Regions from separate parts of the Streptomyces sp. NPDC007872 genome, predicted to be linked through region 2. Evidence: riboswitches for the same ligand, from Rfam matches in the RefSeq annotation. Region 2 holds a riboswitch; the other holds the start of a gene.
What was found. A riboswitch is a leader RNA that binds a small molecule or an ion and turns the genes downstream of it on or off. The one in region 2 is predicted to bind thiamine pyrophosphate.
Positions count from the first base shown of each region.

Region 1: linked by a shared signal. The riboswitch ahead of ACFYNX_RS04825 (thiamine ABC transporter substrate binding subunit) and the one ahead of thiC (phosphomethylpyrimidine synthase ThiC) in region 2 are both predicted to bind thiamine pyrophosphate.

Region 1 is NZ_JBIAEA010000001.1:1,163,761-1,169,601, reverse strand. It holds gene ACFYNX_RS04835 (ABC transporter ATP-binding protein) at 1-418, opposite strand, end outside; gene ACFYNX_RS04830 (iron ABC transporter permease) at 418-2,031, opposite strand; gene ACFYNX_RS04825 (thiamine ABC transporter substrate binding subunit) at 2,070-3,164, opposite strand; TPP riboswitch at 3,245-3,355, opposite strand; gene rlmN (23S rRNA (adenine(2503)-C(2))-methyltransferase RlmN) at 3,389-4,495, opposite strand; gene ACFYNX_RS04815 (phosphatidate cytidylyltransferase) at 4,576-5,679, opposite strand; gene frr (ribosome recycling factor) at 5,679-5,841, opposite strand, start outside.
Region 2 is NZ_JBIAEA010000005.1:200,255-206,095, reverse strand. It holds gene ACFYNX_RS19525 (helix-turn-helix domain-containing protein) at 1-688, shown strand, start outside; gene ACFYNX_RS19520 (SsgA family sporulation/cell division regulator) at 827-1,267, shown strand; gene ACFYNX_RS19515 (YibE/F family protein) at 1,373-2,839, opposite strand; TPP riboswitch at 2,878-3,024, shown strand; gene thiC (phosphomethylpyrimidine synthase ThiC) at 3,018-4,799, shown strand; gene ACFYNX_RS19505 (hypothetical protein) at 4,911-5,561, opposite strand; gene ACFYNX_RS19500 (metallophosphoesterase) at 5,769-5,841, opposite strand, start outside.

The DNA of each region.
Region 1 (5,841 bases), on a different contig from region 2:
CCCGCTGCTGCTCGCCGCCCGAGAGCGCGGCCACGGACCGCCGCCCGGCGCCCGGCAGGCCGACGAGGTCGAGCAGCTCCCGCACCCGCTCCGCCCGCTCGGCCTTCCCGTCGCCCCGCATCCGCAGGCCGAAGGCGACGTTGCCGCCGACGTCCCGCTGCGGGAAGAGCTGGTGGTCCTGGAACATGAGCCCGACGCCCCTCCGGTGCGTCGGCACCCCGGCCTGGTCGGCGCCGTCGAGGAACACCCGGCCGCCGTCGAGCGGCTGGAGGCCCGCGACGGCCCGCAGCAGCGTGGACTTGCCGCTGCCGCTGGGGCCGAGCACGCACACGGTCTCGTGGTCGGCGACCTCCAGGTCCACGGCGTCGAGCACGGCCCGCGCCCCGAACCGTACGGTCGCCCCGTCGAGTCTCAGCATCAGAACTCCCCGGGGGTCCGGTCGGTGCGGAGCCGTTCGAGCAGCAGCAGGGACACCGCGCACACCACCATCAGAATCGTCGAGAGGGCCATCGCCTGGCCGTAGTTGAGCTCGCCGGGCCGGCCGAGCAGCCGGGCGACCGCGACCGGCAGCGTCGGACTGTCGGGCCGGGCGATGAACACGGTCGCGCCGAACTCGCCGAGCGAGACGGCGAACGCGAACCCGGCCGCGACGAGCAGCGCCCGCCGCACCAGCGGCAGGTCCACCTCCCGCCAGGCCCGCCACGGCGAGGCGCCGAGCACGGCCGCCGCCTCCCGCAGCCTCTCGTCGACCGCGCGCAGGACCGGCAGCATCGTCCGGACGACGAAGGGGACGCCGACGAGGGCCTGCGCGAGGGGGACGAGGATCCAGCTCGCGCGCAGGTCGAACGGCGGCTCGTCGAGCGTGATGAGGAAGCCGAAGCCGACGGTGACGGCGGAGACCCCCAGCGGCAGCATCAGCAGCGCGTCGAAGCCCCGGACGAGCCGCCCCGCCCGCCGGGTGAGCGCCGCCGCCGCGAGCCCGCCGATCACGACGGCGATGGCGGTGGCGGCCAGCGCGTACCGCAGCGAGTTCCCGATCGCCTCCAGGGGCGGCACCAGGAAGGTCCCGCTCTCGTCGAGCGAGCCGAGCGCCCGGTAGTAGCCGAGCCCGTACCCCCCGGGGCCGGCGAACGACCGCTCCACGAGCACCCCGAGCGGCAGCAGGATCAGGAGGGCCACCGAGACGAGGACGCCGCCGAGCAGCGCCCACTGCCCGGCGCCGCGCGGCCGGCGCGCGGTCCGCTCCGGCGGTACGAGCCGCAGCGCGGTCTCCCGCCGCCGTACCGTCCACGCGTGCAGGGCGAGGATCGCGCCGACCGCGGCGAACTGCACGAGGGTGAGGACGGCCGCCGTCGGCAGGTCGAGCAGCCGGGCGGTCTGCCGGTAGATCTCCGCCTCCAGGGTCGTGTACGCGTCCCCGCCGAGGATCTGCACGACGCCGAAGGAGGTGAAGGTGAAGAGGAAGACCATCAGGGCCGCCGCCGACACGGCCGGGACGAGCGCGGGCAGCGTCACCGTCCGCCAGGCCGTGAAGCGGGAGGCGCCGAGGACCCGGGCGGCCTCCTCCTGGCGCGGGTCGAGCTGCGCCCAGAGGCCGCCGACGGTCCGGACGACGACCGCGTAGTTGAAGAAGACGTGGGCGAGCAGGATGGCCCACACGCTCGTGTCGAGCCGCAGCCCCCACAGCTCGTCGGTGAGCCCGTTCCGGCCGACGAGGGCCAGGAAGGCGGTGCCGACCAGGACGGTGGGCAGCACGAACGGCACCGTGACCACGGCCCGCAGGACGGTCTTGCCGGGGAAGTCGAAGCGGGCGAAGACGTACGCGCCGGGCAGCGCGACGAGCAGGGTGAGGCCGGTGGAGGCGAGGGCCTGCCAGGCGGTGAAGCCGAGCACGTCGAGAATGTCCGGACGGCTCAGCGTCTCGCCGATCCGGCCGAACCGCCAGTCGCCGTCGGGCCGCAGTCCCCGGTCCACGATGGACACGACGGGCCACGCGAAGAACACCGCGAAGAACGCGACGGGCAGGGCCATGAGCCCGAGCCGCGCCGCGTTCCCGCGCGCGTCGCGCCTTACTTCAGGACGAGCGACGACCACTGCTGGATCCACGCGTCGCGCTTCTCGGCGATCTTCCCGGGCGCCATGGTCTCCGGCTTCTCCACGACCACGCCGTGCTTGGTGAACAGCTCGGGCAGGGCCGCGTCCTTCGCCACCGGGTTGACGAACATCTGGAGCGGCATGTCCTCCTGGAACGTCTTCGAGATCAGGAAGTCGATCAGCGCCTTGCCGCCCTCGGGGTTCTTCGCCCCGTTCAGCAGGCCCGCGAACTCGGTCTGCCGGAAGCAGGTGCCGGTGGAGACGCCGGTGGGCGCCACCTTCGGCTGCGGCTCGCCGTACAGCACCTCGACCGGCGGGCTGGAGGCGTACGACACGACCAGCGGCCGGTCGCCCTTGGCCTGCTTGCCGCCGGCCGAGCCGGAGAACTCCTGGTTGTAGGCGAGCTCCCAGCTGTCGACGGTCTTCACGCCGTTGGCCCTGAGCTTCTTCCAGTAGTCCTGCCAGCCGTCGTCGCCGTACTTCGCGGCCGTGCCGAGGAGGAAGCCGAGGCCCGGGGAGGAGCGCTCCGGGTTCTCGACGACGAGCAGGTCCCTGTACGCCGGCTTCGCCAGGTCGTCGAAGGTCACCGGCGGCGCCAGCTTCTTGTCGGCGAAGTACTTCTTGTCGTAGTTGACGCAGATGTCGCCGGAGTCGATCGGGGTGACCCGGTTCTCCTTGTCGAGGCGGTACTCCGCCGGGACCCGGTCGAGGCCCTTCGCCTCGTACGGCACGAAGATCCCGTTGTCGAGGGCGCGGGAGAGCAGGGTGTTGTCGACGCCGAAGAAGACGTCGCCCTGCGGGGAGCCCTTGGTCAGGATCTCCTTGTTGACGGCCTCGCCGGCGTCCCCGGCCTTGAGGACCTTGACGGTGAACCCGGTCCGCTTCGTGAACTCGGCCAGGACCTCCTTGGAGGCGTTGAACGAGTCGTGGCTGACCAGGGTCACGGTCTTCGGCGCGGGCGCGCCGGACTTGCCGGCGGCCTCGCCGGCGTCGTCGGTGCCGCAGGCGGCGAGGGCGGTGACGCCGAGCGCCGCGAGGACCGCGACGGCGGCCTGCTTCTTGATGCTCACTGGATTTCCTCCTGGGTGGGACCAGGAAGAGACGCGGCCCCGCCCCGTCCGGCGGACCGGACGCGGGCAGGGCGCAACAGCTCGAGTTACGACCGAACTCCCTACCCAGAATGACCTGGGCGAGGTTCAGAGGGTCTGCGGTCTGACGGTCACCGCACTCTCAGCGCTGTGGCGCTCCCCTGTCGGAATGGCTATGAAGATGTGTTCGAGCTCAGAGTACAAGGTCAGCGTTCGGCGGCCGCGAGCTGTCCACAGGCGCCGTCGATCTCCTGGCCCCGGGTGTCGCGCACGGTCACCGGCACGCCGTGGCGGGCGATGGCCTCGACGAACGCCTTCTCGTCCTCCGGGCGGGAGGCGGTCCACTTCGACCCGGGCGTCGGGTTCAGCGGGATCAGGTTGACGTGCACCCGCTTGCCCTTGAGCAGCCTGCCGAGCAGGTCGCCGCGCCAGGCCTGGTCGTTGATGTCCCGGATGAGGGCGTACTCGATGGAGATCCGGCGCCCGGACTTCTCCGCGTACTCCCAGGCCGCGTCGAGGACCTCCCGCACCTTCCAGCGCGTGTTGACGGGCACGAGGGTGTCGCGCAGCTCGTCGTCCGGGGCGTGCAGGGAGACCGCGAGGCGGCACTTGAAGCCCTCGTCGGCGAAGCGCAGCATGGCGGGCACGAGCCCGACGGTGGAGACGGTGATGCCGCGCTGGGACAGGCCCAGGCCGTCCGGCTCGGGGTCGGTGAGGCGGCGGACGGCGCCGACGACCCGCTTGTAGTTGGCGAGCGGCTCGCCCATGCCCATGAACACGATGTTCGACAGGCGCGCCGGGCCGCCGGGGACCTCGCCGTCGCGCAGGGCCCGCATGCCGTCGACGATCTGGTGCACGATCTCGGCGGTCGACAGGTTCCGGTCGAGGCCGGCCTGTCCGGTCGCGCAGAACGGGCAGTTCATCCCGCAGCCGGCCTGCGAGGAGATGCACATGGTCACCCGGTCCGGGTAGCGCATGAGCACCGACTCCACGAGCGTGCCGTCGTGCAGCCGCCACAGGGTCTTGCGGGTGGTGTCGTCGTCGCACGAGATGTGCCGCACCACGGACATCAGGTCGGGCAGCAGCTCCCCGGCCAGCTTCTCCCGCGAGGCGGCCGGGATGTCGGTCCACTCCGCGGGGTCGTGCGCGTACCGCGCGAAGTAGTGCGTGGACAACTGCTTGGCGCGGAAGGGCTTCTCGCCGATCGCGGCGACGGCCTCCTTCCGCTCGGCGGGCGTGAGGTCGGCGAGGTGCCGCGGCGGCTTCTTGGCTCCGCGGGGGGCGACGAAAGTGAGTTCTCCGGGCTTGGGCATGGTGCTACCAGTGTCGCAGAGATACGAAGAGGGACCCGCCGTCCTGTGGACAACGGGCCCCTCGTCCGAAGAACCGCAGGTCAGCCGGTGCCCACGAACAGCGCGAGCAGCAGCCACACCACCGGCGCCGTCGGCAGCAGCGAGTCCAGCCGGTCCATGATGCCGCCGTGTCCGGGCAGCAGCGTGCCCATGTCCTTGATGCCCAGGTCGCGCTTGATCATCGACTCGCCGAGGTCGCCGAGCGTCGCGCTCGCCGCCACCGCGAGGCCGAGGATCAGGCCCTGCCACCAGACCCCGTCGTCGATCATGAACTGCATGCACAGCGCGCCCGCCGCCATCGCGAACGTCACCGCGCCGACCAGGCCCTCGCGGGTCTTGCCGGGGCTGATCCTCGGCGCCAGCTTGCGCTTGCCGAAGCGCCAGCCGATCGCGTACGCCCCGGTGTCGCTGACCACCGTCAGGAGCAGGAAGGTCAGCACCCGCCACGGGCCGTCGTCCGCGGCGAGCAGCAGCGACACGAACGTCGCCAGGAACGGCACGTAGAACGCGGCGAACACGCCCGCCGTGACGTCCTTCAGATAGCCCTCGGGCGGCTCCGTCATGCGCCACACCAGGACCGCGAGCGCCGTCAGGGCCATCGCGACCCAGGCGCCCTCGGCACCGCGCACGTACCCGGCGACGACCATCGCCGCGCCGCCGACCGCGAGCGGCACCAGCGGCGCCTTGATCTGCTTGCGCTCCTGGAGCCGGGAGGTCAGCTCCCACAGCCCGACCACCACGGCGACCGCGACCACTCCGACGAAGGCCGCCTTCCAGATGAACAGGGAGGCGATGATGACGGCGCCGAGACCGACCCCGACCCCTATGGCCGCGCCCAGGTCGCGCCCCGCGCTCTTCTTCTGCCGTGGCGCCGGCGGCGCGGGCGGCGGAGGCGGGGTGCGGCTGGACATGGGCTCCTGCGGGTGCTCGTGCGGGGTCTCGTCACGGAACAGGGGACCGCTCGGGTGAGCGGCCCCCCGGCCGTGACCGTCCTGGAATCCGCCGGCGGGAACGTCGGGCACGATGGGCATGGGGCGAGTCTGCGCCGCCGGATGTCCCTCGTGGGCGGGACCCGCCGGGGCGGGCCCCTGGTGGGGTCCCCCGCGGCCGGAACCGGCCGGGGCATCCCAGGAAGAGTCGTTCATCAGACCTCGAGCAGCTCGGCTTCCTTGTGCTTGAGCAGCTCGTCCACCTGCGTGACGTACTTCGCGGTGGTGTCGTCGAGCTCCTTCTCCCCGCGACGGCCCTCGTCCTCGCCGACCTCGCCGTCCTTGACGAGCTTGTCGATGGTCTCCTTGGCCTTGCGG
Region 2 (5,841 bases):
CCACCCGGACGGCGCCCCGGCGAAACAGCTCGCCCGCGAGACGGGCCTTCCGCTCCCCACCACGTATCACCTGCTCCGCACCCTGACGCACGAGGGCTATCTGCTCCGCGAGAAGGGCGTGTTCGTCCTGGGGGACGCCGTCATCGGGCTCGCCGCCGGCGGAGCTGTGCAGAATCGTCGCATCAAGATCGAGAACTCTCTCGCCCGTTGGCGGGACGAGCTCGGCGTCCCGGTCTACTTCGCCGTCTACCGGGAGGGAGAGGTCGAACTCGTCGCCGTCGCCGACACCCCCTCCATCCCCGCCGTGGAGGAATGGGCCGATTTCCGCGAGACGGCGCACGCCCACGCGATCGGGCAGTGCATCTTGAGCCAACTTGATCCGGGAACTCGTCAAGACCACCTTGACCGCCACCCGGTGGAATCCATCACTCCGTACACGGTGAGTAACCGAAGTGCGCTTTTGGATCGTTTGGGCGGTTTGGGGAGAATGGAGCCCCTGGTGGAGCGTCAGGAATATGCGCTCGGCACGGTCTGCGCCGCAATCCCCCTCACCGCGGGCTCCATGGCGGCCGCAATCGCCCTTTCCCTCCCCCTCCACCAGCAAGAACGGTTGCTCCCAGCAGTCGATCGACTACGCACCGAGATCGGAAAGCTCTTCGGATCACTCGCGTTCTCTATCAGTATTTGAAAAATCACTCCTTGTGATCTGCTAGTGCTTACAGCACGATTGCGTCAAGAGGGCCACGGGGGATCATTCCTGGCCGTTTCGGTCACAGCTTTCAGCAGCGGTGTTTACACAACTGCTTCATCTACTGCGGGGTACATGATGCGAGAGTCGGTTCAGGCCGAGGTCCTGATGAGCTTCCTCGTCTCCGAGGAGCTCTCCTTCAAGATCCCGGTCGAACTGCGGTATGAGACCCGGGATCCCTACGCGGTGCGGATGACGTTCCATCTCCCCGGGGACGCACCCGTGACCTGGGCCTTCGGCCGCGAACTGCTGCTCGACGGGATCAACCGGCCGAGCGGGGACGGCGATGTGCACATCGCCCCGACCGAGCCCGAGCGGCTCTCGGACGTCTCCATCCGGCTCCAGGTCGGCGGTGACCGCGCCCTGTTCCGGGCCAGCGCGCCACCGCTCGTCGCCTTCCTCGACCGTACGGACAAGCTGGTGCCGCTCGGTCAGGAACGGGCACTCGGCGACTTCGAGGACAACCTGGAGGCGGCGCTGGGCCGGATCCTGGCCGAGGAGAACGCCGGCCCGGCCTGAAACCGCCGCACCGGCGTCGAGTTGTCCTGATCCGGACCCTTCTGCGTAGCCGACCCCCCGAGCCGGCACGCCGACGAACCGGACGTACCACTCCTCGCCCTTCCGTCACTTGGCGCGGCGGCGCCGTCCGCCCCGCCCCGACGAGGTCTTCCGGCCGCCGGTCCCCGGGCGGTCGGTGCCCTCGGCGCGATCGGCCGAGACCACGAGCGCCGCGAGCGCCGTGGTCACCGGGACGGACGCCACCAGACCGATCGAACCGACCAGCGTCCGGACGATCTCCTCGGCCACCAGCTCGCTGTTGGCCACCGTCCCCATGCTGCTCTGCGCGATGGAGAAGAGCAGCAGCAGGGGCAGCGCGGCGCCCGCGTAGGCGAGCACCAGCGTGTTCACGACCGAGGCGATGTGGTCGCGGCCGATCCGGATCCCCGCCCGGTACAGGCCGCGCGGCCCCATGCCCGGATCGGCCTGGTGCAGCTCCCAGACGGCCGAGGTCTGGGTGACCGTCACGTCGTCGAGCACACCGAGGGAACCGATGATCACACTGGCCAGCAGCAGACCGGACATGTCGATGTCCGGGTAGAGCCCGTGGATCAGTCCGGTGTTGTCGTCCGTGTTGCCGCTGAGCGAGGCCCAGCCGATGAAGAGCGAGCCGAGCAGCCCGATGAGCAGCAGCGAGATCAGCGTGCCGAGCACCGCGACCGAGGTGCGGGCCGAGAGGCCGTGGCACATGTAGAGCGCGATCAGCATGATCGCGCTCGACCCGACCACCGCCACCACCAGCGGGTTCGACCCCTGCAGGATCGCGGGCAGGATGAAGAACATCAGCACCAGGAAACTCACGGCGAGCGCGACCAGGGCCATGAGCCCCCGCATTCGCCCGACCGCCACGACCGCGAGGGCGAAGATGCCGGCGAGCACCGCCAACGGCACCTTGCGGTTCACGTCCGTCACCGAGTACTGGAGGTCGTACGGGGCGTCGGGGGCGTACGCCACCACCACGCCCTGCCCCTCCTCCAGTTGGCGCGGTGCTCCCGGCTGCACGATCTCGGTGAACTCGCGCCCCTTGTTCGGTCCGGTGGTGACCTGGACCCTCGCCTTCTTGCACTCCCCCTGCTGGGCTTCGACCGCCTCGCGCCCCTCCGGGGTGGAGGTGTCCCCGGTCGGCGGGACCTGACCGGCGTTCACGACCTTGCAGTCGACGTACTCGACGGAGACGACCTCGCCCTGCTCGGTCTGCCGGTCGAAACCGACACCGGTGCGCTCGTGCGCCGGGGCGCCGCCGGGCCACAGGACCGCCAGCCCGACCACGACGGCGGTGGCGAAGGGGACCAGGACGGCGGCGATGACCTTGCGCAGGTGCCGGGACACGGGCGCGGCGGGGCCATGACTGTGGCTGTGCCCGTGCCCGGATCCATGGCCATGGCCTGATCCGTGCCCTTGGCCCGCACCGTGCCCGGAACCGGGTCCGGGGCCGTGGGACGACGGGCCCGTGCCGTGGGAGTGGTCGTGCGGCTCGGGGGTCTGCTGGGGGGAAGTCACCGACCGATCATCGCAAGAACGGCGGGGGCCCACTGTTCAGCACGCCCGGGATGACGCTAGCGTGGTGGCACCTTTGCACACGCGGGAGCTCGGAGCACCGGGCTGAGAGGGCGCTGATCACCGTACGCGCGTACCGATGTACGTACGGGAGGAGGCTGCGCCGACCGCCGAACCTGTTACCGGGTAATGCCGGCGTAGGGAGATCGGTCTCATGACCATTCAGGACGCACGCACGCCTGCCTCCGACCAGAACGACCAGTCCGACGGGCGCACGCCGGGCTGGCACAAGGGATACGTCCAGGGCTCTCGCCCCGACCTGCGGGTTCCGGTCCGTCAGGTGCACCTCACCAACGGCAGGGACGTCACGCTGTACGACACCTCCGGCCCGTACACCGATCCCACCGTCGACACCGACGTGCGGCGGGGCCTGCCGCCGCTGCGCGAGAACTGGATCATCGCGCGCGGTGACACCGAGGAGTACGCGGGCCGCCCGGCCCGCCCCGAGGACGACGGCATCAAGCACACCTCGCCGCGCGGCGGCGGGCTCAAGAACCTCGACGCGGTCTTCCCCGGCCGCCCCCGCCTGCCGCGCCGGGGCCGCTCCGGCCAGGCGGTGACGCAGCTCGCGTATGCCCGCCGTGGCGAGATCACGCCGGAGATGGAGTACGTCGCGATCCGCGAGAACGTCTCCCCCGAGGTCGTGCGGGAGGAGATCGCGGCGGGCCGGGCCGTGCTCCCGGCGAACGTCAACCACCCGGAGATCGAGCCGATGATCATCGGCAAGCGGTTCCTGGTGAAGGTCAACGCCAACATCGGCAACTCCGCCGTGACCTCCTCCATCGAGGAGGAGGTGGAGAAGATGACCTGGGCGACCAAGTGGGGCGCCGACACGGTCATGGACCTGTCCACCGGCCGCAACATCCACACCACCCGCGAGTGGGTGCTGCGCAACTCCCCCGTGCCGATCGGCACCGTGCCGCTCTACCAGGCCCTGGAGAAGGTCGACGGCAAGGCCGAGGAGCTGAGCTGGGAGATCTACAAGGACACGGTGATCGAGCAGGCCGAGCAGGGCGTCGACTACATGACCGTGCACGCCGGCGTGCTCCTGCCGTACGTTCCGCTCACGGCGCGCCGCAAGACCGGCATCGTCTCGCGCGGCGGCTCGATCATGGCCGCTTGGTGCCTCGCGCACCACAAGGAGAACTTCCTCTACACGCACTTCGAGGAGCTCTGCGAGATCCTGGCGGCGTACGACGTCACGTACTCGCTCGGCGACGGTCTGCGCCCCGGCTCGATCGCCGACGCCAACGACGCCGCCCAGTTCGCGGAGTTGAAGACGCTCGGCGAGCTGAACACGATCGCCAAGCGTCACCACGTCCAGACGATGATCGAGGGCCCGGGACACGTCCCGATGCACAAGATCAAGGAGAACATCGACCTCCAGCAGGAGATCTGCGAGGAGGCGCCGTTCTACACGCTCGGCCCGCTGACCACGGACGTGGCGCCCGCCTACGACCACATCACCTCCGGCATCGGCGCGGCGATGATCGCCTGGTGGGGCACGGCGATGCTCTGCTACGTGACGCCCAAGGAGCACCTGGGCCTGCCCAACCGCGACGACGTGAAGACCGGCGTCATCACGTACAAGATCGCGGCCCACGCGGCGGACCTCGCCAAGGGGCACCCGGGCGCGCAGGAGTGGGACGACGCGCTCTCGGACGCGCGCTTCGAGTTCCGCTGGGAGGACCAGTTCAACCTGGCGCTCGACCCGGACACCGCCCGCGAGTTCCACGACGAGACGCTGCCGGCGGAGCCCGCGAAGACCGCGCACTTCTGCTCGATGTGCGGTCCGAAGTTCTGCTCGATGAAGATCTCCCAGGACATCCGCCGCGAACACGGCGGTACGGAGCAGGAGATCGAGGCCGGCATGGCGGAGAAGTCGAAGGAGTTCGCGGCGAGCGGCAACCGCGTGTACCTGCCGCTGGCGGAGTAGGGGACCCGTCAGCCCGGGGTCCGTTCGCTCGGGAACCGTCCGCCCGGGACTCTTTCGCTCAGGGGCCGGCCCGCGACCCCGGGGGGGGGAGTCGCGGGCCGGTCCGGCGCGTCAGGGGGCGGCCGGGTCCGGCGGGGTGGCGGCGAGGGCGTCGCGGAGGAAGGGGACGATGCCGCGTTCGAGGAGGGCGAGGCGCCAGGCCTCGCGGGCGCGGGAGAGTTCGTCGTCCGGAGCGCCGGGCGGGCCGCCCGTGCTCACCTCGACCGGGCTGTTGCGCAGGGCCGTCACGAGGAGCCCGGCGGCCGCGCAGAGCAGTCCGGCGGCGGCGAGCGAGCCGAACACGAGGCCGGCGGTGAGCAGGGTCGCGCCGAACGCCACGGTGGGGGCGAGGGCGTGCAGCACCGCGCCGACCAGCAGGAAGATGACGGAGGCGGCGCCCGCGAGGACGGGCACCATGACGGTGACGATCGCGACGACGCCCGCCCCGGGGCCGGGCAGGTCGTACGGGGCGGGGGTGCGGGTCCCGGCGGACGCGCGGTTCTGCTCGCGGACCTTCACGAAGTGGTCGTACTCGCTCGCGGCCGCGGAGGTGACGAGCGCCGTCGCGTTCAGCGTCATCGCGCGCAACTGCGCGACCGTGAGCCGGGTGCCGACCCCGGCGAGTTCCGGACGTGCGTGGGCGGTGCTCAGTGCGTCGTCGAGGACCCGCTCGTACTCGGCACGGTCCTCGGTCAGCAGGTGCGGAGCCACGTTCATGTGCATCCCCCGATGCTCCGTAGGCCCGTGACGGCCGTGGGAAGACGACCGGGCGGGCGGAAACGGAGGAGAGCCTGCTACGGATGCACCCGATGGTATGGCGGCGACGCGGCGGGCTGACAGGGAGTTTCCCGAAATCGTCCTTCCCGGATGCGCAGGGTGATAGCGGGTGTCCGGCCGGCCGTTCGGCCAACCGTTCAGTCAGACGCTAGGTCAGCCGTTCGGTCTGCCGTTCAGGGGGAGTTGGACGACCAGGAGCTTCCCGGCCATGGTCACTCCGCCGTCC